2 linked regions of the Stappia indica genome follow. The protein of the gene in region 2 interacts with the protein of the main gene of each other region in a pairwise test. Links are inferred from orthologs where the notes say so. Each region holds a gene or a part of one and is shown on either strand. Other genes may lie near its edges.

What was found.
Region 1: the proteins of GH266_RS04515 (region 2) and GH266_RS15515 interact in binary tests that used the Escherichia coli proteins (3 or more experiments, as listed by UniProt). The link is inferred for Stappia indica from one-to-one orthologs.

The regions. Positions count from the first base shown.
Region 1 is NZ_CP046908.1:3,293,793-3,304,338, reverse strand. What follows is about bases 131-3,139. They hold GH266_RS15515 (primosomal protein N'), read right to left. Parts: upstream 2,744-3,139; coding sequence 518-2,743; downstream 131-517. Other genes in these bases: fsa (fructose-6-phosphate aldolase), read left to right, coding at 2,934-3,139; GH266_RS15520 (F0F1 ATP synthase subunit delta), read right to left, coding at 131-260. Also shown: more of GH266_RS15520, read right to left, coding at 1-130; more of fsa, read left to right, coding at 3,140-3,587; GH266_RS15505 (tyrosine recombinase XerC), read left to right, coding at 3,677-4,636; GH266_RS15500 (hypothetical protein), read left to right, coding at 4,721-5,134; GH266_RS15495 (hypothetical protein), read left to right, coding at 5,294-5,503; lpdA (dihydrolipoyl dehydrogenase), read right to left, coding at 5,629-7,038; GH266_RS15485 (SDR family oxidoreductase), read right to left, coding at 7,093-7,863; GH266_RS15480 (LysE family translocator), read right to left, coding at 7,896-8,507; GH266_RS15475 (HXXEE domain-containing protein), read right to left, coding at 8,519-9,085; odhB (2-oxoglutarate dehydrogenase complex dihydrolipoyllysine-residue succinyltransferase), read right to left, coding at 9,233-10,546.
Region 2 is NZ_CP046908.1:966,056-976,389, reverse strand. Bases 3,176-5,972 are described here. They hold GH266_RS04515 (single-stranded DNA-binding protein), read left to right. Parts: upstream 3,176-4,180; coding sequence 4,181-4,765; downstream 4,766-5,972. Other genes in these bases: lhpI (bifunctional Delta(1)-pyrroline-2-carboxylate/Delta(1)-piperideine-2-carboxylate reductase), read left to right, coding at 5,041-5,972; uvrA (excinuclease ABC subunit UvrA), read right to left, coding at 3,176-3,423. Outside these bases: more of uvrA, read right to left, coding at 463-3,175; more of lhpI, read left to right, coding at 5,973-6,027; GH266_RS04505 (YeiH family protein), read left to right, coding at 6,570-7,547; GH266_RS04500 (LysR family transcriptional regulator), read left to right, coding at 7,567-8,460; GH266_RS04495 (NAD(P)/FAD-dependent oxidoreductase), read left to right, coding at 8,545-9,645; GH266_RS04490 (FAD-dependent oxidoreductase), read right to left, coding at 9,635-10,334. UniProt on the Escherichia coli protein: Plays an important role in DNA replication, recombination and repair. Binds to ssDNA and to an array of partner proteins to recruit them to their sites of action during DNA metabolism. Acts as a sliding platform that migrates on DNA via reptation.

The sequences.
Region 1 (10,546 bases), 2.3 Mb from region 2 along the record:
GCGAGCTTCAGGAAGTTGGCGGCCAGCCCCGTAACGCCGGCCTTGTCCAGAACCGCCGTCAGGGCCTTGAGCTGTTCATCGGCGGAAAACACCGGGCTTTCCACGAGGCGGCGCAGGTCTGCGCTGTCCTGGAGCAGCTTGTCGAACGCTTCCAGCGCCTTCTCGACGTCCGCCACGGAGCCCTGCTCCTCTGACAAGTCGAGCAGTGCCGTCGCGTAACGGTGCGCCACACCTGAAATGAGAGATACGTTGTCGGTCACAGGGTCCGTGCTCTCTTAGGCAGGTTTGAGCCGATGCTCCCAGCTGGGCTGATCGCAAGGCTTTGGAAAATCTGAACTTTCTTTGGCGCCGGAGTGCGCTTGGTCGCATCTGCCCCGGAAAGCCGCGCTTCGATTAGCACAGGCTTCAAGGCGGGGCAACATCGCCACGGGGTCCAAATGCCGCAATTCGGCCCGAAAAAGGTCGAAGCGGGCCTGATCGGCCCGCAATCGTCCCCCGGCCGGGCTCTTTACCCTGCTCAGAAGAAGCTCTGGGGATCGATGTCCACCTGCAGGCGGACGCCCCCCGAGGGCTTCGGCAGACGGGCGATCCACGACCGCATGAGGGCCTGCAGGTCGACACTGCGCGGCGCCATCGCCAGCAGGCGGAACCGGTAGCGGCCGCGCACCAGCGCCAGCGCCGCCTCTGCCGGGCCGAGAACCGTGAGGCCGGGGCTCGCCGGCGACAGCCGCGCCACCTGCCGGGCGTAGTCTTGGGCCCTCGCCCTGTCGGGCGCCGAGACGATGAGCGCGGCGAGGCGGCCGAACGGCGGCAGGCCGGCGGCCTTGCGCGCGGCGATTTCCGCCTCGTAGAAGGCGGTGCTGTCTCCCGATGCCAGAGCCCGGATGACCGGGTGTTCCGGCGCGTAGGTCTGCAGCAGGCCGCGCCCGCCGCCGCCGATGCGCCCGGCGCGGCCCGTCACCTGCGCCAGCAGCTGGAAGGTCCGCTCCGCCGCCCGCGGGTCGCCATTGGCAAGGCCGAGATCGGCATCGACCACCCCGACGAGGCGCATCAGCGGAAAGTTGTGCCCCTTGGCGACGAGCTGCGTGCCGACGACGATATCGGCACCGCCCTCCTCGATGATGCGCATTTCCCGGCGCAGGCGATCCGGTCCACCTTGCAGGTCCGACGAAAGGACCAGCACCCGCGACTGAGGAAACAGGTCGGCCGCCTCTTCCGCGATCCGCTCGACGCCGGGGCCGCAGGCGACCAGCGACTGAGTGTCGCCGCAGGCCGGGCAATGGTCGGGGCTCGGCTCCTCGTGGCCGCAATGGTGGCAGGACAGCCGGCCGCGGAAACGGTGCTCGACCAGCCACGTGGAGCAGTTGGGGCACTGGAAGCGATGGCCGCAGGAGCGGCACAGGGTCAGCGGCGCATAGCCGCGCCGGTTGAGGAAGAGCAGCGCCTGTCCGCCGCCTGCGAGTGTCTCGCCGATCGCATGGCGAAGCGTGGGCGCCAGCCACTGCCCGCGCTCCGGACCGTCCTGGCGCATGTCGATGATCGAGATTTCCGGCATCGGTGCGCCGGTGGCACGCTCGGGCAGTTCCAGCCGGACATAGCGGCCCTGGTCGGCATTGACCCGGCTTTCCACCGACGGAGTGGCGGAGGCGAGGACCACGGGAAAACGCGAGATGTGACCGCGCACGACCGCCATGTCGCGGGCGTTGTAGGGCACCCGGTCGTCCTGCTTGTAGGCCCCGTCATGCTCCTCGTCGACCACTACAAGACCGAGCTCGCGGAACGGCAGGAACAGCGCCGAACGGGCGCCCACCACCACACGCACATCGCCGCTGGCGACCCCGCGCCAGACCCGCGCACGCTGGCGGGTCGCGATCTCCGAGTGCCACTCGGCCGGAAGCACCGCGAACCGGCGCTCGAACCGCTGCAGGAAGGCGCTGGTGAGGGCGATTTCTGGGATCAGGACCAGCGCCTGCCGCCCCTGCCGCAGCGCCTCGGCCACCGCCTCGAAATAGACTTCCGTCTTGCCCGATCCGGTCACGCCGTCGATGAGGAAGGTGCGGAACCCCTGCCCCACGGCAGCGACCAGTTCTTTCGAGGCACGTGCCTGCGCGGGCGTCAGCCGGGGCGGCGACCAGTCCGGATCGGGCCGCGGCAGCGGCGGAACGGCCGGCAGCTCGACGCTTTCCAGCGCACCATGGGCGAGCAGCCCGTCGACCACGGAGGAGCTGACGCCGGCCGCATGGGCAAGACCGCTGCGGGTGAAGCCGGTGCCGTCCTGAAGGACCTCCAGCACCCGCTGGCGCGCCGGGGTCATGCGCTCGGGCCGCGTGCCGGAGGACGACAGGCGGACACCGGCGAGCGGCGGCTCGCCCTCCAGAGCCTCTTCCGAGCGCAGGACCATGCGCAGCACCATGCCGGGTGCGGCGAGCGTCCAGTTCGCCACCCAGTCGACCAGGGCGCGCAGCTCGTCGTCGAGCGGCGGGGCATCCTCGTAGACATGCAGGATGTTCTTGAGGCGGGACGGAGCCACATTGCCGGCGGCGGAACCGCCTTCCGATTCCAGCGACCACACGGCGCCCACCACCTCGCGCGGGCCGAGCGGCACGCGGACGATGGATCCGGGCTCTACGCTCATCCCTGCCGGCACGCGGTAGCTGTAGGCCATGCCGATGGCGACCGGCAGCAGAACCCTGGCGACCGTCGCCGGTCGCACCTCGCCGGTATTGCCAAACAGATCGCTCACCCGCGTCCTCGTTCCTGCTCGGTTGCTGCCAGTTGCCCAAGATCGGCGCCCGCATGCCGGCCGGCTGCGGGCGAATCGGGGCTGTCGCCACGCGCCATCCTAAGGTATGCAGTCAGGCCCGGGCGAGGCAGATGCCCCGCCGACCCGAAACTCCGCAAAAGTCCGTTTCCGATAAGGAGCCAGAGCCGCCATGAAGTTCTTCGTCGACACCGCAGACACCGGGGAGATCCGGGATCTCGCCGCGACCGGCCTGCTCGATGGCGTCACCACCAATCCGTCGCTGATCCTCAAGTCCGGACGCCCGATGAAGGACGTCATTGCAGAGATTTGCGACATCGTCGAGGGCCCCGTCTCCGCCGAGGTCACCGCGACCGAGGCCGATGCGATGATCGCCGAGGGCCGTGCGCTGGCCGAGATCGCCGACAACATCGCGGTGAAGCTGCCGCTGACGCTCGACGGCCTGAAGGCCTGCCGCACCCTGACCGATGCCGGCCACATGGTGAACGTCACCCTGTGCTTTTCGTCCAACCAGGCGCTGCTCGCCGCCAAGGCCGGCGCGACCTTCGTCTCGCCGTTCATCGGCCGGCTGGACGACATCAACATCGACGGCATGGACCTGATCCGCGAGATGCGGATCATCTACGACAATTACGGCTTCGAGACCGAGATCCTGGCCGCCTCGATCCGCACCGCCAATCATGTGCGCGAATGCGCGCTGGTCGGCGCGGATGTCGCGACCGTTCCGCCGTCCGTGCTCAAGGGCCTGGTCAAGCACCCGCTGACCGACAAGGGCCTCGAGCAGTTCCTGGCCGACTGGGCCAAGACCGGACAGAGCATCCTCTGATATTCTGCCCTGATCTTTGTGTCTGAGGACCGGCCGGCACCCCGGCCGGTCCGCTCGATCTGCCCGCAGGCATGATAAGATAGCGGCCCATGAGCGCCCCTGATTCCCTGCTGGTGTCGGCACGAGCCGACGTGAATGCCGCCGTCGGAGACTGGCTCGACCATCTCGGTTCGGAGCGGCGGCTCGCCGACCGGACGCTGGTCGCCTACGAGCGCGACGTTCGCCAGTTCCTGCGCTTCCTCACAAACCACCTTGCCGAGCCGCCGGGGCTGGACGCCCTGAAAGAGCTGCGTCCGGCCGATTTTCGCGGCTTTCTCGCCTCGCGCCGGCAGACGGGGGCGGAAAGCCGGACGCTGGCGCGCGGCCTTGCCGGCATCCGCTCCTTCCTGCGCTATCTCGAAACGCGCGGCGAGGTGAATGCCGCCGCCAGCGCCGCGATCCGCCCGCCGCGGCAGAAGCGCTCGCTGCCCAAGCCCGTTTCGGCCGGCGATGCGATGACGCTGGTCGGGGCGGATGCGGCCGACGATGCGGAGCCCTGGGTCGCGGCGCGCAATGCCGCCGTGCTGACCCTGCTCTATGGCTGCGGATTGCGCATTTCCGAGGCGCTGTCGCTGACCGGCCGAACGGCACCGCGCCGCGGCACCAGGAGCCTGCGGGTCGTCGGCAAGGGCGGACGTGAGCGCGTGGTGCCTGTTCTGCCGATCGTCTGCGATGCCGTGGAAGATTACCTGCGCCTGTGCCCCTACGTGCCGCAGCCGGAAGGCCCGCTGTTTCTCGGCGTGCGCGGCGGACCGCTCGGACCGCGAATCGTCCAGCTGGCGATGGCGAAGCTGCGCCGCGCGCTCGGCCTGCCCGAAAGCGCGACGCCCCACGCGCTGCGCCACTCCTTCGCAACGCATCTGCTGGCCGGCGGCGGCGACCTGAGAACCATCCAGGAGCTGCTCGGCCACGCCAGCCTGTCGACCACGCAGATCTACACGGAAGTCGATGCGGCGCGGCTGCTGGACGCCTACGACCGCGCCCATCCGCGCAGCCGCAAGCCCGCGTGAACCCTTTGCCGCACGCCGTTTGCCGCGACGCATTGCAGCATCGAATTTCCTTGCGGCAGCGCCCACCGCGGACAAGAATCCGGCATGTGGAGCCTTCTGATTCCCTTCGTCGTCACCCTGACGGTGATTCTCACCGCTCCCATTGCCGTCGCGGCCGAAAATCGCTGCCGCATTCCCGAGGCGGGGCGCTGGTACAATCCTCGCGCGGCAACGCAGCAGGTTCGTATCATCGAGATCGAAAGCCATTGCAGCGGCGGACGCATCGTCTCCCGGATGCGTGTTTTCACACGCTGTGCGCCGCGAGACTGCAAGTGGGGCTGGACCGACGCCATCCGCCTGACCAACGGTCGGCTGCTCGCACGATTTCCCGGCCTTTTCGGCGCCCGTGAGGTGGAGATCATCCCGATGAACCACCGCATCGAGGCCTTGGTGAAAATCCAGTCGCATACGGCCGGCGTGCAGGACGGCTTCCACGCAGCGATCCTCGAGCGCGACTAACCTCAATCAGTTTCAACGCGGCGGAACTGGTCGCGTTGCCTGTTTCGCACTAGACTTTCCGTAGCGTCTCCCTTGCGGCAGTCGACATCAGCCCTACAAAGCCCGCCAGAGGGGACCGAGGCGTGTCGTCCCGACATGCCGCCAGCAAGGGAGAGTAGAATGCGCATTCTCGCAGGACTGACGGGGGTTGCCGCCCTCATCGCCTTCTCCGCCACGCCGGCCATGGCCGAGTGCAACTGGTCCAAGATGTCGCAGACGACGCCGACGACGACGACCGCCGAGGCTCCGCAGAGCTCCACCGCGACCAGCGGCACTCTGGTCGTTGCCGGCAACACGACCACGCAGACCGCAACCCAGACCGCGGAATAACCAGCCGCGCGTCAGCGGCACGGTTTGCCGCTCCCCCGCGATCACGCAAAAGGCCCGCACCGGCAACCGGCGCGGGCCTTTTGTCATCTTCCGCTCCGGCGTGAGCGCGCCAGGCCAGGTACTCGTCAGGCGTGGATCGGCTTGGCGAAGGCGGCCATCGCAGCCTCCTTCACGGCCTCGCTCATCGTCGGGTGAGCATGGCAGGTGCGCGCCAGATCCTCGGCCGAGCCGCCGAACTCCATCAGGACGGCAGCCTCGTGGATCATCTCGCCGGCGCCGTGGCCGATGATGTGAACGCCGAGGACCTTGTCGGTCTCCGCATCGGCGAGAACCTTGACGAAGCCTTCCGTGTGGTTGGTCGCCTTGGCGCGGCCATTGGCGATGAAGGCGAACTTGCCGACCTTGTAGGACACGCCCTCGGCTTTCAGCGCCTCTTCGGTCTTGCCGACATCGGCGACCTCGGGGCTGGTATAGACGACGCCCGGAATGACGCCGTAGTTCACATGGCCGGCCTGGCCCGCGAGCATTTCGGCAAGGGCAACGCCCTCGTCCTCGGCCTTGTGGGCCAGCATCGGGCCGGCGATCACGTCGCCGATGGCATAGATGCCCGGCACGTTGGTCTGGTAGTGGCCGTCGGTCTTGACCCGGCCGCGCTCGTCGAGCGCAACGCCGACCTCTTCGAGGCCGAGGCCCGAGGTGTAGGGTCGGCGGCCGATGGCCACGAGCACCACATCGGCCTCGAGCGTCTTGGCAGCCGCCTCGCCGCCGCCGGCCGGCTCGACCGTGACGACGAGCTGCTTGCCCGTCTTCTCCACGGCCGTGACCTTGGAGGACAAGTGGAACTCGACGCCCTGCTTCTTGAGGATGCGCTGGAAGTTGCGGGAAATGTCCGCATCCATCGGCCCGAGGATCTTGTCCATGAACTCGACGACCGTGACCTCGGCGCCGAGACGGCGCCAGACGGAGCCGAGCTCCAGGCCGATCACGCCGGCACCGACGACAACCAGCTTGCCCGGGACCTTGTCGAGCTCCAGCGCGCCGGTGGAGGAGACGATCTGCTTCTCGTCGATCTCGACGCCGGGCAGCGGGGCCACGTCGGAGCCGGTGGCGATGACGATGGACTTCGCCTCGATCTCCTGCTTCGAGCCGTCCTCGGCGGTCACCTCGACGCGGCCGGCCGCAAGGATGCGGCCCGTGCCGTGGAACGGCGTCACCTTGTTCTTCTTGAACAGGAATTCGATGCCGCTGACATTGCCGTCGATGGTCTTCTGCTTGTGGCCCATCATCGCCTTGAGATCGAGCTTCGGCTTGCCGACCTTGATGCCGAAGTCCTCGAAATGCTCGGCCGCCTCCTCGAACAGCTCGGACGTGTGCAGCATCGCCTTGGAGGGGATGCAGCCGATGTTCAGGCAGGTGCCGCCATGGGTGGCGCGCTTCTCGACAACGGCCACCTTGAGGCCGAGCTGGGCCGCCTTGATGGCGCAGACATAGCCGCCGGGGCCGGTGCCGATGACGACGAGATCAAACTGTGACATAGCATTCGCCTCTTGTTTCATTCGTTCGGGCGGACGTGCCGCCATGTTCCAGTGTCAGGGCAGGATCGAGCGCCCGCCGGACACGTCGAGAATTGCGCCGGTCGTGTAGCTGGCGGCGTCGGACAAGAGCCAGGCAATCGCCTCGGCACATTCCTCGGCCCGCCCGGCGCGCAGCATCGGCAGCTCGGCCGCCACCCGCCGCGCCCGGTCGGGATCGCCTCCCGACGCGTGAATTTCCGTATCGATGATGCCGGGACGTATGGCATTGACCCGCACGCCCTCGGCCGCGACTTCCTTGGCAAGACCGACGGTGAACGTGTCGACCGCCCCCTTGGCCGCGGCATAGTCGATGTACTGCGCCGGCGAGCCGATCTTGGCCGAGGCCGACGACACGTTGACGATGGCCCCGCCCTGGCCGCCGTGGGCCGTCGACATGCGGCGCACGGCCTCGCGGGCGCACAGGATCGTGCCGAGAACGTTGATGTCGAAGATCCGCCGCAGCCGCTCGACGGACATGTCCGTCAGCCGTGCGGCAACGTCGACCACGCCGGCATTGTTCACAAGGCCGGTCAGGCGGCCGATCCGGTCGGCCTCGGCAAAGGTCCGCAGGCAATCGTCTTCGCTCGCGACATCCGCCTGCAGCGCCACCGCACGGCCGCCCCCGGCCTCGATCTGCGAGACGACCTCCCCTGCACGCTCCGGGCTCGACACATAGGTCACAAGGACCGTCGTGTCCGGCTGCGCGAGGCGCAGCGCCGCCGCCGCGCCGATGCCGCGGCTGCCGCCTGTCACGATCACGACGTTTTCGGTCCGGGGTTCGGTCATGGTTTCTCCGTTGAGGACGACTGCGGCACGGATCAACGATCGGCGAGGGCGAGCCTGGCGCCGAAGCCGGCGAAGGCGAGCGCGACCGTTCGGCTCATCCAGGTCATGACCTGCCGGCTGCGCAGGATGCGAGCGCCGAGCGCAGCGGCAAAGACGCCGTAGCCGATGAACACGACCAGCGTCAGGCCCATGAACACGCTGCCCATGGACAGGATCTGCAGGGATACGGCTCCCTCGCCCGGCACGATGAACTGCGGCAGGAAGGCAAGGAAGAACAGCGACAGCTTCGGGTTCAGCACGTTGATCAGGAACCCGGTCCGGGCCACCGCAACGAGATCGGCGGGCGCCGACTGCCGGTCGAAGGCCAGCGGTCCGGCCTCGCGGAAGGCCTGCCAGGCCAGATAGAAGAGATAGGCGGCGCCGGCATATTTCAGCACCTGGAAGGCCAGTGCGCTCGCATGCAGCAGCGCGGCAAGGCCGAAGGTTGCCGCAATCAGCGCCGGCAAAATGCCGAGCGTGCAGCCGAAGGCCGCGACGATGCCGGGAACCCGCCCGCGCGCCAGGCCGGTCGCCACCGTGTAGACCACGCCGGTTCCGGGAACGAGAACGACGACGAGAGCGGTGAGCAGGAAGTCCAGTCCCATGGAAATCTCCCTCAACTGGCTGCGAGGCGGCGCCGGACAGTGGCGACGATGGCGCCATGCAGCGCCAGAACGACAACAAGGGACACGGCGTGATGGACAGCCCCCGCAGTCGCAGCGATCTGCGCGAAAGCCCATATCCCGAGCGGCAGGAACAGCAGGACCGCAGTCCACAGGCCGGGGTTGCTCCTGCGCAGGGCCACCCCCTGGACGACATGCAGCACGGCGTTGACGAGCAGCAGGTAGACGCCGATGAGCCCCCAGCCGCTGGCGATGCCCCGCATGAGCCAGATCGCCAGCACCATCACACCCCACACACCGGCGACGTTGACGATGAAGACGGTCGGCACGCTCAGCACCTCGCGGCCCTTGCCGATCACCTCGTTGACGAAGGCGCGAAACCGGTCGCCGTCATGCTCTTCGAGCTGGTGCAGCATGTAGACGGGAAGTGCGAGAAACACGAGGCGCTCGCCCAATGTCCAGCCGGCCGTCAGCAAGGGAGCGAGGGCCAGCAGCACCACGCCCGACAGCGCGCCGCCATAGACCCAGTTTTCCTGCAACCGCCGGATCGTGCCGCTCATCCTCCGCCTCCGCTGGACCTCGCCGCGCCCCCGCCCCGGCCTCGGGACGCAAAGGACCGGCTCGCCGAAACGCCGCCTGCGGCCGGTGCCGCGACGGCGGAGAAACCGGTGCCAGGCAGACATCCGCCCGGCACCGCATTCCTGACGTCAGAGGTCGAGGACGAGACGCTGAATGTCCTCGAGGCTCTCCTTGACGCGGACGAGGAAGGTCACCGCTTCCTTGCCGTCGACAATCCGGTGATCGTAGGACAGGGCCAGATACATCATCGGCCGCGCCACGATCTGACCGTTCACGACCATCGGCCGCTCCTGGATCTTGTGCATGCCGAGAATGCCCGACTGCGGTGCATTGAGGATCGGCGAGGACATCAGCGAGCCGTAGACGCCGCCGTTGGAGATGGTGAAGGTACCGCCCTGCATCTCGTCCATGCCGAGCTTGCCGTCACGCGCCTTGCGGCCGAGTTCGGCGATCTTCTTCTCGATCTCGGCGATCGACATCTGGTCGGCATCGCGCACGACCGGAACCACCAGACCCTTGTCGGTGCCGACGGCGACGCCGACATGGCAGTAGTTCTTGTAGATGATGTCGGTGCCGTCGATCTCGGCATTGACCGCCGGGATCTCCTTCAGCGCATGGCAGACCGCCTTGGTGAAGAAGCCCATGAAGCCCAGCTTCACGCCGTGCTTCTTCTCGAACAGGTCCTTGTAGCTGGAGCGCAGCTCCATCACCGGCCCCATGTCCACCTCGTTGTAGGTGGTCAGCATGGCGGCGGTGTTCTGCGCATCCTTCAGACGGCGGGCGATGGTCTGGCGCAGCTTGGTCATGCGCACCCGCTCCTCGCGAGACGCATCCTCGGCACCGGACGGCGCACGGGCGGCGACCGGGGCTGCAGAGGCGGAAGACTGCTGCGTCATGCCGGTGGCGACGGCGGCGATAACGTCGCCCTTCAACACCTGGCCACGCTTTCCGGAGCCGGCGACCTGGTCGGCGGCAACGCCCTTCTCCGCCATCATCTTGGCAGCAGAGGGCGCCGGCGGCATGTCGGTGCCGGCCGCTGCGGCCGGGGCCGGCGTCTCGGCAGCAGGCGCCTTGGCCGGGGCGGCAGCACCCGCGCCAACGGCGATCTTCAGCAGCAACTGGCCGGGAGTGACCGTGTCGCCGGTCTTGGCGGAAATCTCCACCACGGTGCCGGACACCGGCGCCGGGATCTCCTGGGCGGCCTTGTCGGTCTCCAGCTCGACGAGCACGTCGTCGGCCTTGACCTGGTCGCCGACCTTGACGAACCACTCGCCGACATCGGCTTCCGTGACGCTCTCGCCGGCCGACGGCACCACCACGTCGACGGTCTCGGCCGAAGAGGAGGCGGCGGCGGCAGGAGCGGACTTGGCGCTCTCCGCCTTCGGCGCGGAGGCCTTGGCGGGCGAGGCAGCAGCCGCGCCGGCGCCTTCGGAGATCTGTCC
Region 2 (10,334 bases):
GCGCAGCCGACGAAAGGGTGAGCAGCGCCTGCGGCCGGACAGTATCCCCGTTTCGCCCGCCATCCCGCGCGCAGTCCTTTCCCCGCGTCTTCCCGGACGGCGCGCAAGCGCCGAGCCGGGACCGGCGAGCCGAGGGCGTCGGTGGCTGGGCTCGGCAAGGGTCGCAGCGCCGTGCCTCCCCGGTTCGCGGCTACGCCTGCGGTCGGAATGATGGGGTGGACGGCCCTTCTCCACGGCATCGAATGTGCCAAAACGGGGTCGTTGCAAGAACGCCACCAACAAGAGGGCCGTCCACCATGAACATTAGCAAATTGGTCTGGCTCTGGCCAAGAACATCTTTCCGCTTCACGGCGTCGACGCGGTCGGTCAGGTGGTCGTGCGGCGGCTGTGGCGGCGTGCACAGGTAACCGGCTTCTCTGCTACCCGCACGTCCGCCGTCCTCGCCCGCCAGGGGCCAAGCGTCTACTCCGCCGCGTTCATGCCGCGGGCCGGGCGGCGCTCCAGCACCTCGCGCAGGAAGCGGCCGGTATGGCTCGCCTGCGCCTCGACGATGTCCTCCGGCGTGCCGGCCGCGACGATGGTGCCGCCGCCATCGCCGCCTTCCGGGCCGAGGTCGATCACCCAGTCGGCCGTCTTGATGACCTCCAGATTGTGCTCGATGACCAGCACCGTGTTGCCCTGCTCGACCAGTTCGTGCAGCACTTCCAGCAGCTTGGCGACGTCGTGGAAATGCAGGCCGGTCGTCGGCTCGTCGAGGATGTAGAGCGTGCGGCCGGTGGCTCGCTTCGACAGTTCCTTGGCCAGCTTGACGCGCTGCGCCTCGCCGCCGGACAGGGTCGTCGCCTGCTGGCCGACCTTGATATAGCCGAGGCCGACGCGGGCCAGCGTCTCCAGCTTGTCGCGCACCGCCGGCACGGCGGCGAAGAAGCGCGCGCCTTCCTCCACCGTCATGTCGAGCACGTCGGCGATGGACTTGCCCTTGAACTCCACCTCCAGCGTCTCGCGGTTGTAGCGCTTGCCCTTGCAGACGTCGCAGGTGACGTAGACGTCGGGCAGGAAGTGCATCTCGATCTTGATGACGCCGTCGCCCTGGCAGGCCTCGCAGCGTCCGCCCTTGACGTTGAAGGAAAAGCGCCCCGGCTGGTAGCCGCGCGTCTTGGCCTCGGGGAGGCCGGCGAACCATTCGCGGATCGGCGTGAAGGCGCCGGTATAGGTCGCCGGGTTCGAGCGCGGCGTGCGGCCGATCGGCGACTGGTCGATGTCGATCACCTTGTCGAGCTGCTCCAGCCCGTCGATATGGTCGTGCGGGGCCGGGGTCTCGCGCGCGCCGTTCAGCCGCCGCGCCGCCGCCTTGTACAGCGTGTCGATCAGGAAGGTCGACTTGCCGCCGCCGGAGACGCCGGTGATGCAGGTGAAGGTACCGAGCGGAATGTCCGCCGAGACGTTCTTCAGGTTGTTGCCGCGCGCCCCCGCCACATGGATGCGGCGGTGCTTCTTCGGCTTGCGCCGCTCGGCCGGCATCGGGATCGCCATGGCGCCGGACAGGTACTGGCCGGTCAGCGACTTCGGGTTGGCCAGGATCTCCGCCGGTGTGCCCTCGGCCACCACCTCGCCGCCATGGATGCCGGCGCCCGGGCCGATATCCACCACATGGTCGGCGGTGAGAACGGCATCCTCGTCGTGCTCGACCACGATCACCGTGTTGCCGAGGTCGCGCAGGTGCTTCAGCGTGTCGAGCAGGCGCGCGTTGTCGCGCTGGTGCAGGCCGATGGACGGCTCGTCGAGCACGTAGAGCACGCCGGTCAGCCCCGAGCCGATCTGCGAGGCGAGCCGGATGCGCTGGCTCTCGCCGCCCGACAGGGTGCCGGAATTGCGCGACAGCGCCAGATAGTCGAGGCCGACATCGTTGAGGAATTTCAGCCGCTCGCGGATCTCCTTGAGGATGCGCAGGGCGATCTCCGACTGCTTGTCGGTCAGCTTTTCGGGCAACTCCGCGAACCAGGCGGCGGCATCGCGGATGGAGAGCTGCGAGATCTCGCCGATATGGCGGGTGGCGATCTTCACCGACAGCGCCTCGGGCTTCAGCCGGTAGCCGTTGCAGGCCGGGCAGGGGCGGTCGGACTGGTAGCGCGACAGCTCCTCGCGCACCCAGTCGCTGTCGGTCTCGCGCCAGCGCCGCTCGATATTGCCGACGACACCCTCGAAGGTCTTGGCGGTGCGGTAGCTGCGCACGCCGTCGTCATAGACGAACTCGATCTTTTCCTTGCCAGAGCCGTTGAGGATCGTCTCGCGCACCGCCTCCGGCAGATCGGCCCAGGGGGTGGCCATCGAGGCGCCGAAATGGCGGCAGATGGCGTCCAGCGTCTGGGCGTAATAGGGCGAGGTCGAGCCGGTCTTGGCCCAGGGCAGCACCGCGCCTTCGCGCAGGGTGAGCGTGTGGTCGGGCACCACCAGCTCCGGCTCGAAGGCGAGCGTGGTGCCGAGCCCGTCGCAGGTCGGGCAGGCGCCGAACGGGTTGTTGAAGGAGAACAGCCGCGGCTCGATCTCGGAGATCGTGAAGCCGGAGACCGGGCAGGCGAACTTTTCCGAGAACACCATGCGCTCATGGGTCTCGTTGCGGTTCTGCAGCACGGCGCCGTCGGCGGGGGCCGGCAGCGCCTTGTCGGCGAATTCGGCGATGGCGATGCCGTCGGCCAGCGACAGTGCCGTCTCCAGCGAATCCGCCAGCCGGCCGCCCATGTCCGGACGCACGACGATGCGGTCGACGACCACGTCGATGTCGTGCTTCAGCTTCTTGTCGAGGGCGGGCGCCTCGGCGATCTCGTGGAACGTGCCGTCGATCTTGACGCGCTGGAAGCCCTTCTTCATCAACTCGGCGAGTTCCTTGCGGTACTCGCCCTTGCGCCCGCGCACGATCGGGGCCAGCAGGTAGAGCCGGGTGCCTTCCTCCAGCGCCAGCACCCGGTCGACCATCTGGCTGACCGTCTGGCTTTCGATCGGCAGGCCGGTCGCCGGCGAGTAGGGCACGCCGATGCGCGCGAACAAGAGGCGCAGGTAGTCGTAGATTTCCGTCACCGTGCCGACGGTCGAGCGCGGGTTGCGCGAGGTCGTCTTCTGCTCGATCGAGATGGCCGGCGACAGGCCGTCGATCTGGTCGACGTCCGGCTTCTGCATCATCTCCAGGAACTGCCGGGCATAGGCCGACAGGCTCTCGACATAGCGGCGCTGGCCCTCGGCATAGATCGTGTCGAAGGCGAGCGACGACTTGCCGGAGCCGGACAGGCCGGTCATCACGATCAGCGCGTCGCGCGGCAGGTCGATGTCGATATTCTTGAGATTGTGCTCGCGCGCGCCGCGAACGCTGATCACGCGCCGGTCGGCGGCGGAAGCGGGCGGCGTGGAGGTCGAACGCGGCTTGGACATGCGTGCGGTTCCTGGATGACGGCCTTGCGGCGTCTGGAAGGGCTGCCAGCCCCCGCGCGGGAGGGCGCGGGCCGGCGGCAGCTTAAGTGAAACGGCCCGGCCCAGGCCGGGAATGACAAGCGCCCCGGCGGTCCGGGGGTGAAGCGTGGCCGGCACGGCCGGGAGTGCCGTGCGGAGCGGGCGACAGCACCGCCCTTCTACGACATGCACCGGCATCCGTCGATTCCGCCAGGGCGATTCCCAAGGGTCCGAACGGCTCCGCATCCGGCGCCGGTGGGGCAGGTCGTTTTCCGAAAGATCTCTACGCAGGCGATCCCGAATCCGATTGCGTGAACATATCAGGAACATATACTGTCGCGCAAGATTGACCGCATGTGGTGCGGGCGGGCGGGTCGGGCAAGGGGCGTCCTGCTCCACGCGCCTGCGTCATGTGCCCGCGTCATGTGCCCGCGTCTTGGTCCCGCGTCTGGCGCCTTTGCGACAAAGCGTGTGGAAAAGCGGGCTGCGTGCGCGCAAAAAGCGGGCCGGGACCGCAGTTCGCGGGTCGCGGGCCTTTCGCCGGGCTCCTGCCCGGGGCTAAGGTCCACGGGATGAACACCGGCCTCCCGTTCGCTCCATGCGGCGCGCGCGGGCGTGCCGCATGCAATGAAGGGATCCCGCCGCTGCTGTCGGCGGGCCGCCTCACATCGACGAGCCTGGCCGGACAGCGGCCGGCTCAGGGACAGGCCGGCAACGTCCGGCAGGCAAGGAGACGACAATGTCGGGAAGCGTCAACAAGGTGATCCTGGTGGGCAATCTGGGAGCCGATCCGGAGGTCCGCCGGATGCAGGACGGGCGCCCGGTGGTCAACTTGCGCATCGCCACCTCGGAGACCTGGCGGGACCGCAGCTCGGGCGAGCGCAAGGAGCGCACCGAGTGGCACCGCGTGGTGATCTTCAACGAAGGCCTGGCCAAGGTCGCCGAAAACTATCTGCGCAAGGGCTCCAAGGTCTATATCGAGGGCCAGCTGCAGACCCGCAAGTGGCAGGACCAGTCCGGCCAGGAGCGCTATTCCACGGAAGTCGTGCTGCAGGGCTTCAACTCGACGCTGACCATGCTCGACGGTCGCGGCGAGGGCGGCGGTGGCGGTGGCGGCGGCGGCCGCTCTGTCGAAGGCGGCGGTTCTGGCGGCGGCTATGAGGGCGGCTCCGGCGGCGGCTACGGTGGCGGTTCGGGCGGCGGCTATGGCGGCGGTTCGGGCGGTGGGTATGGCGGCGGCTCGGGCGGCTCCGGCGGCGGGTCCGGTGGTTCTGGCGGCGGCTTCGGCGGCGGCTCGGACATGGACGACGAGATCCCGTTCTGAGCAAGCCTTGATCCGGGCCGCATTCGGCCCGCATCCGGCGAGACCTGACATGTGCCGCCCCGGCCTGTTTCGGGGCGGCTTTTTTCGCTTCGCCCGGCGCGCCGGCCTTGTCGGCGGCGTGCGTCACGGGTCTCCCGCGTCGACCTCCCGCTCTGGGCTGCCCCGTTGCGGCGATCCTGCCTTGGCGCCGCCGGGTTTGGCGTGCAACCATGCTGGCCCAGCCGGCGGACGTTCCCGTCCGCCCGTATCCTTCCCGGTCCCTCACGGAGGCTCCCATGCTGCATCTCGATCCGGATGCCACCCGCGCCGCTCTCGAATGGCGGCCGCTGATCGAGGCGCTGCGGACGATGTTCCGCGACGGCTGCGAAAGCCCGGTGCGCCATCACCATGATTTCCAGGTGCCGGGCGAGGCGGACGGCACGCTGCTCCTGATGCCGGCCTGGGTGCCGGGGCGCTATCTCGGCACCAAGCTGGCGACGGTGGTGCCGGGCAACGGCGCGCGCGGCCTGCCGGCGGTGATGGCCAGCTACCTGCTCAACGATGCCCGCACCGGCGAGATGGTGGCGATGATCGACGGCGGCGAACTCACCGCCCGGCGCACGGCGGCGGCCTCCGCGCTCGCCGCCGACTATCTGGCGCGCCAGGACGCCCGCCATCTGCTGGTGGTCGGCACCGGCCGCCTGTCGCGCAACCTTGCCGCCGCCCACGCCTCGGTGCGGCCGCTGTCGCGGGTCGCGGTCTGGGGCCGCGATCCGGAAAAGGCGCGAGCGGTTGCCGAAGAGATCGCCGGGGAGCTCGACATTCTCGCCCAGCCGGCGGACAACCTGGAGGAGGCCGTGCGCGATGCCGACATCGTCAGCTGCGCCACCTTGTCCGAGGCGCCGCTGGTCCAGGGCGCCTGGCTGAAGCCGGGCAGCCATCTCGATCTCGTTGGCGCGTTCAAGCCGACCATGCGCGAGAGCGACGACGAAGCCGTCTCGCGGGCCCGGGTCTTCGTCGACACCCGCGAGGGCGCAACGAAGGAGGCGGGCGACATCGTCCAGGCGCTGACCTCCGGCGCGCTCGCCGAGGACGGCATCGAGGCCGACCTGTTCGATCTCACCCGTGGCACCCATGCGGTCCTGCGCCAGGCCGACGACATCACCCTGTTCAAGTCGGTCGGCGCGGCGCTGGAGGATCTTGCCGCCGCGATCCTCGCCTTCGAGACCGCCTCGGCCAGGACCGGCCAGTCCACCTCGTCGCGCATCCTGCCGGTGATGTGACGGCGCGGCAGGGCAGGGGCTCCGCCTTGCTCCTGCCGAAGGTGCCAATGGTTCCCGGCTCTCCGGCTTCGCCTGCGGCCGGGAGGGCGTCCTGAGAAAGAGGCACGGCCTCGCATCCCCTCGTCCGTCACCCCGGCCGCGCGCAAGCGCAGAGCCGGGGCCTATTGGCTGCCAGAGCAGCGGTCAGGGCGCGCAGTCCCTTCCGCGCTCCCTCTCGCCACCTCCTCGCCTTGCCCGGGAAGACGCCTGCACAGGCTGGCGCAAGTCCCGGCCGGCGGGGACAAGTCCGCCCGGACGCGGCGGGCGATGCGGGGATAACTCCGCCTGACAGGACCGCCAACCGAGGGCGGTGGGGTCATTTGCTCCGGACCTGATCCGATCAATCGATTTTCTCGATCATAATCACGAAAACAATCAGTTTGTGCGAATGAAACTTCGCTGCCATCCTGCGTCGAAATTGCAGGAGGCAAGGCATGAGTTTCGCCGGAATCTCGAATATTGAGACGAAATTTGCAAAATCTGTCGCAAATTTCGGTCTCGTTTTGCCCGGCGTCCTGCTGTGCGTCCTGCTTGCGCTCGCCGGCAAGGGCCTGCGGCTTGTCCCCGGTCTCGACCTGCTCGGGCCGATGGCGCTGGCGATGGCGCTCGGGCTGGTTATCCGCGCGGCGATGCCGCTGCCGGAGGGCGTCGTTCCGGGCGTGCGCCTGTCCGCGGTGACGCTGCTGCGCGCCGCCGTCGTTCTGCTCGGCCTGCAGCTGACGCTGGCCGATCTCCTGTCGCTCGGGCTCGGCGGACTGGCCGTCACCGCGACCGCGCTCGTCGCCACCTTCGCGCTGACCCTGTGGGCCGGCCGGCTGCTCGGCGTTGCGCCGGACCTTGCCCGGCTGATCGCCGCCGGCACCTCGATCTGCGGCGCCTCGGCCGTTGCCGCCACCCGCTCGGCGACGGGCGCGGGAGCGGGCGACACGGCCTATGCGGTCGCCTGCGTCACCCTGTTCGGCACGCTCGCCATGGTCTTGATGCCTTTGGTGCCGCCGCTCGCCGGGCTGGATGCGGCCGGCTACGGCCTCTTCGTCGGTGCCTCGGTGCACGAGGTGGCGCAGGTGGCGGGCGCCGGCTTCCGACACTCGGCGGAAGCCGGCGAGGCAGCGATGGTCGCCAAGCTCTCGCGCGTCCTGCTGCTGGCGCCGATGGTGCTGCTTCTTGCCGCCTGGTGCCGGCGCGGCCGGGCGAAGGACGGAGCGGGCGAGGGCGTTGCCGCCCGCCTTCCCGTGCCGTGGTTCGTCTTCGGCTTCCTCGCCATGGTGCTGGTTGCCAGCAGCCTGGAACTGCCCGAGGCGGCCCGCACGGGTGCGGGCGAGGCGACCACCTTCCTGATGACCATGGCGCTTGCCGGCCTCGGTCTGTCCACGGATCTGGGCGAAATCCGCGCCCGCGGCATCCGCCCCTTGCTGCTTGCCGCCATCGCCGCCCTGTTCATCGCCGCGATCTCCCTGCTAATGGTGACCGTCTGGATGTGACCATTTCGGGCAGGGCGCGATGACGCTGGAACAGTTGCGGATCTTCGTGGCGGCGGCCGAGCGCGAGCACGTCACCCGCGCGGCCGAGGCGCTCAATCTCACCCAGTCGACGATCAGCGCAGCCATCGCCGCGCTGGAGGCGCGCCACGACGTGCGCCTGTTCGACCGGGTCGGCCGCAACATCCGACTGACCGAGGCGGGCCGGGTGTTCCTCGGCGAGGCGCGCGCCGTGCTTGCCCGGGCCGAGGCGGCCGGCGAGGTGCTGGCCGATCTTGCCGGCCTCAGGCGCGGCAGCGTCCGCCTTGCCGCCAGCCAGACGGTCGGAAACTACTGGCTGCCGGCCCGGCTGAAGGCGTTTCGCGAAGTCCATCCCCATCTCGGTGTCGCGCTTTCCATCGGCAACAGCGAGCAGGTCGCCGCCTGGACCCGCGAGGGCGAGGCCGATCTCGGCCTGGTCGAGGGGCCGGTGGCCGATCCGGGCCTGTCGCCGGCGGAGGTGGGCCACGACCGCATGGTGCTGGTGCTGCCGCGCGACCATCCCGTCGCCCGGCGCGGTATCGTCAATGCCGATGCCTTGAAGGCGCTGACCTTCGTTGCCCGCGAGGCCGGCTCCGGCACAGGCCTGATGCTGGAGCGGCTGGCGAAAAGCTTCGGCCTTGCGCCCGCCGACCTGCGGATCTCGATGGAGCTCCCCTCCAACGAGGCGCTGCGCAGCGCCGTCGAGGCCGGGGCGGGCGCTGCCGTCCTGTCCTCGCTGGTGGCGGAAGGGGCGGTGCGCTCGGGCCAGCTTTCGGCGCTGGAGCTCAGCCTGCCGCCGCGCCCCTTCTTCGTGCTGCGCCACCGCGCCCGGCACCTCTCCCCGGCCGCGCGCGCCTTCCTTCAAGCGCTGGAAGTGCCTGCCGACGCGACGTGAGGGCAAGCCTTTCCCGGCGCCCCTTTCCCGGAATTGTTCATGCGTGCCAGTATCATGGCCGAATCTTGCCCAAGGAGCTGCGCCATGCCCATCACCTGCGATTGCCTGATCATCGGCGGCGGCATTGCCGGCATCGGCCTTGCCGCGCATCTGGGCGCGGAGCGCTCCACCGTGGTGCTGGAGATGGAAGACGCGCCCGGCCGCCACGCCACGGGCCGCTCGGCGGCGATCTTCATCCGCAACTACGGCAATGCCACCTTGCGGGCGCTGAACGGCGCCTCGGTCGAGGTTCTGGCCGGCGGCGGCGGCTTTGCCGAGACCGGGTTCCTCAGCCCGCGCGGCGAGCTGGTCGTCGCCAGGCCGGACGAGATGGAGCGCTTCGCCGCCTATCTGGATGGCGCCGACGGGCTGGAGGAGATCCCGGTCGCCGAGGCGCGGCGGCTCTTCCCGATCCTCTCGCAGGACCATGTGGCCGCCGCCCATGAGGCGGGCGCGGCCGATATCGACGTCGACCGGCTGTTGCAGGCCTTTCTGCGCGCCGCCCGTCATGCCGGCAGCCGGCTCGCCACCTCCGCGCGCGTCTCGTCGATTTCCCGCAAGGGCGACGTCTGGCGGGTCGAGGCGGGCAGCGAAACCTACGAGGCGCCGGTGCTGGTGAATGCGGCCGGCGCCTGGGCCGACACCGTCGCCGGTCTTGCTGGCCTGTCGCCTCTCGGCATCCAGCCCTACCGGCGCTCGGCGGCGATCCTGCCGGCCCCGGAGGGCATGGACGTTTCATCCTGGCCGGCGGTGGTCAGCGCCTCGGAGGCCTGGTACGCCAAGCCGGAGGCCGGCAAGCTCTTGGTCTCGCCGGCCGACGAGGATCCGCTGGAGCCGCAGGATGCCTGGCCGGACGACATGGTTCTGGCCGAAGGGCTCGACCGGTTCGAGAAGGCGACGACCGTCTCGGTGACGCGCGTCGAGCGCAGCTGGGCGGGCCTCAGATCCTTCGCGCCCGACCGCACGCCGGTCGTCGGCTTTTCGGACCCGGCGGAGGGCTTCCTCTGGCTCGCCGGGCAGGGCGGCTACGGCATCCAGACCTCGCCGGCCCTGTCGCGGCTGGCGGCGGACCTCATTCTTGGCCGCACGCCCGCGCTCGCCCCGGCGGTCGTCGCCGCGCTCGATCCCGGCCGCTTCAGCTCCTGAGGCTAGCCGCTGAATGTCCGGCAACGCGGCCGAAGGCGATGGCGGTCAGCAGCCCATTGCCGGACAGATACCCGGAAATGTCCGGTCCCGATACGCCGCAGGCGGCCCCTCCGGCGGCGAAGAGGTTGGCGAACGGCGTCCCGTCCTCGGCCAGCACCCTTGCGCTCCCGTCGATGCCGAGCCCGCCTTGGGTGTGGAACAGCGCGCCGGTCACCTTCACCGCAAAGAACGGCGCCTGCAGTGCCGGACGGCCGGTGAAATCGCGCCCGAACGGGTCGGCCTTGCGGCCCGCCGCAAACTCCGCGACCGTCTCCAGCGTCTCGCGCAGCGCGCTCTCGGCAAGGCCGGTGACAGCCGCAAGGGCGGCGATGTCGCCCGCCTCGCGGATCGCGCCGGCCGCCATCGCATCGCGATAGTCCGGAAAGCCTTGCGCGAAGGCGTGGAGCCGCGCGTCGAGGATGTTCCAGGCGATGCCGCCGGGCTGGGCCAGCACGTTGACGGCCTGCTCGGAATAGCCGCCATGCTCGTTGGAAAAGCGCCGGCCGTCCGCGTTGACCTGGATCGCGCCTTCCATCATCAGCGCCCATGAGATCAGCACCCCATGCGGATGGGCGAGCGAGCCATGGCCCTGGCAGCCGCTCAACTGCCAGCGCGCCGCGCCCATCGCCTCGCCCCACAGCACGGCATCG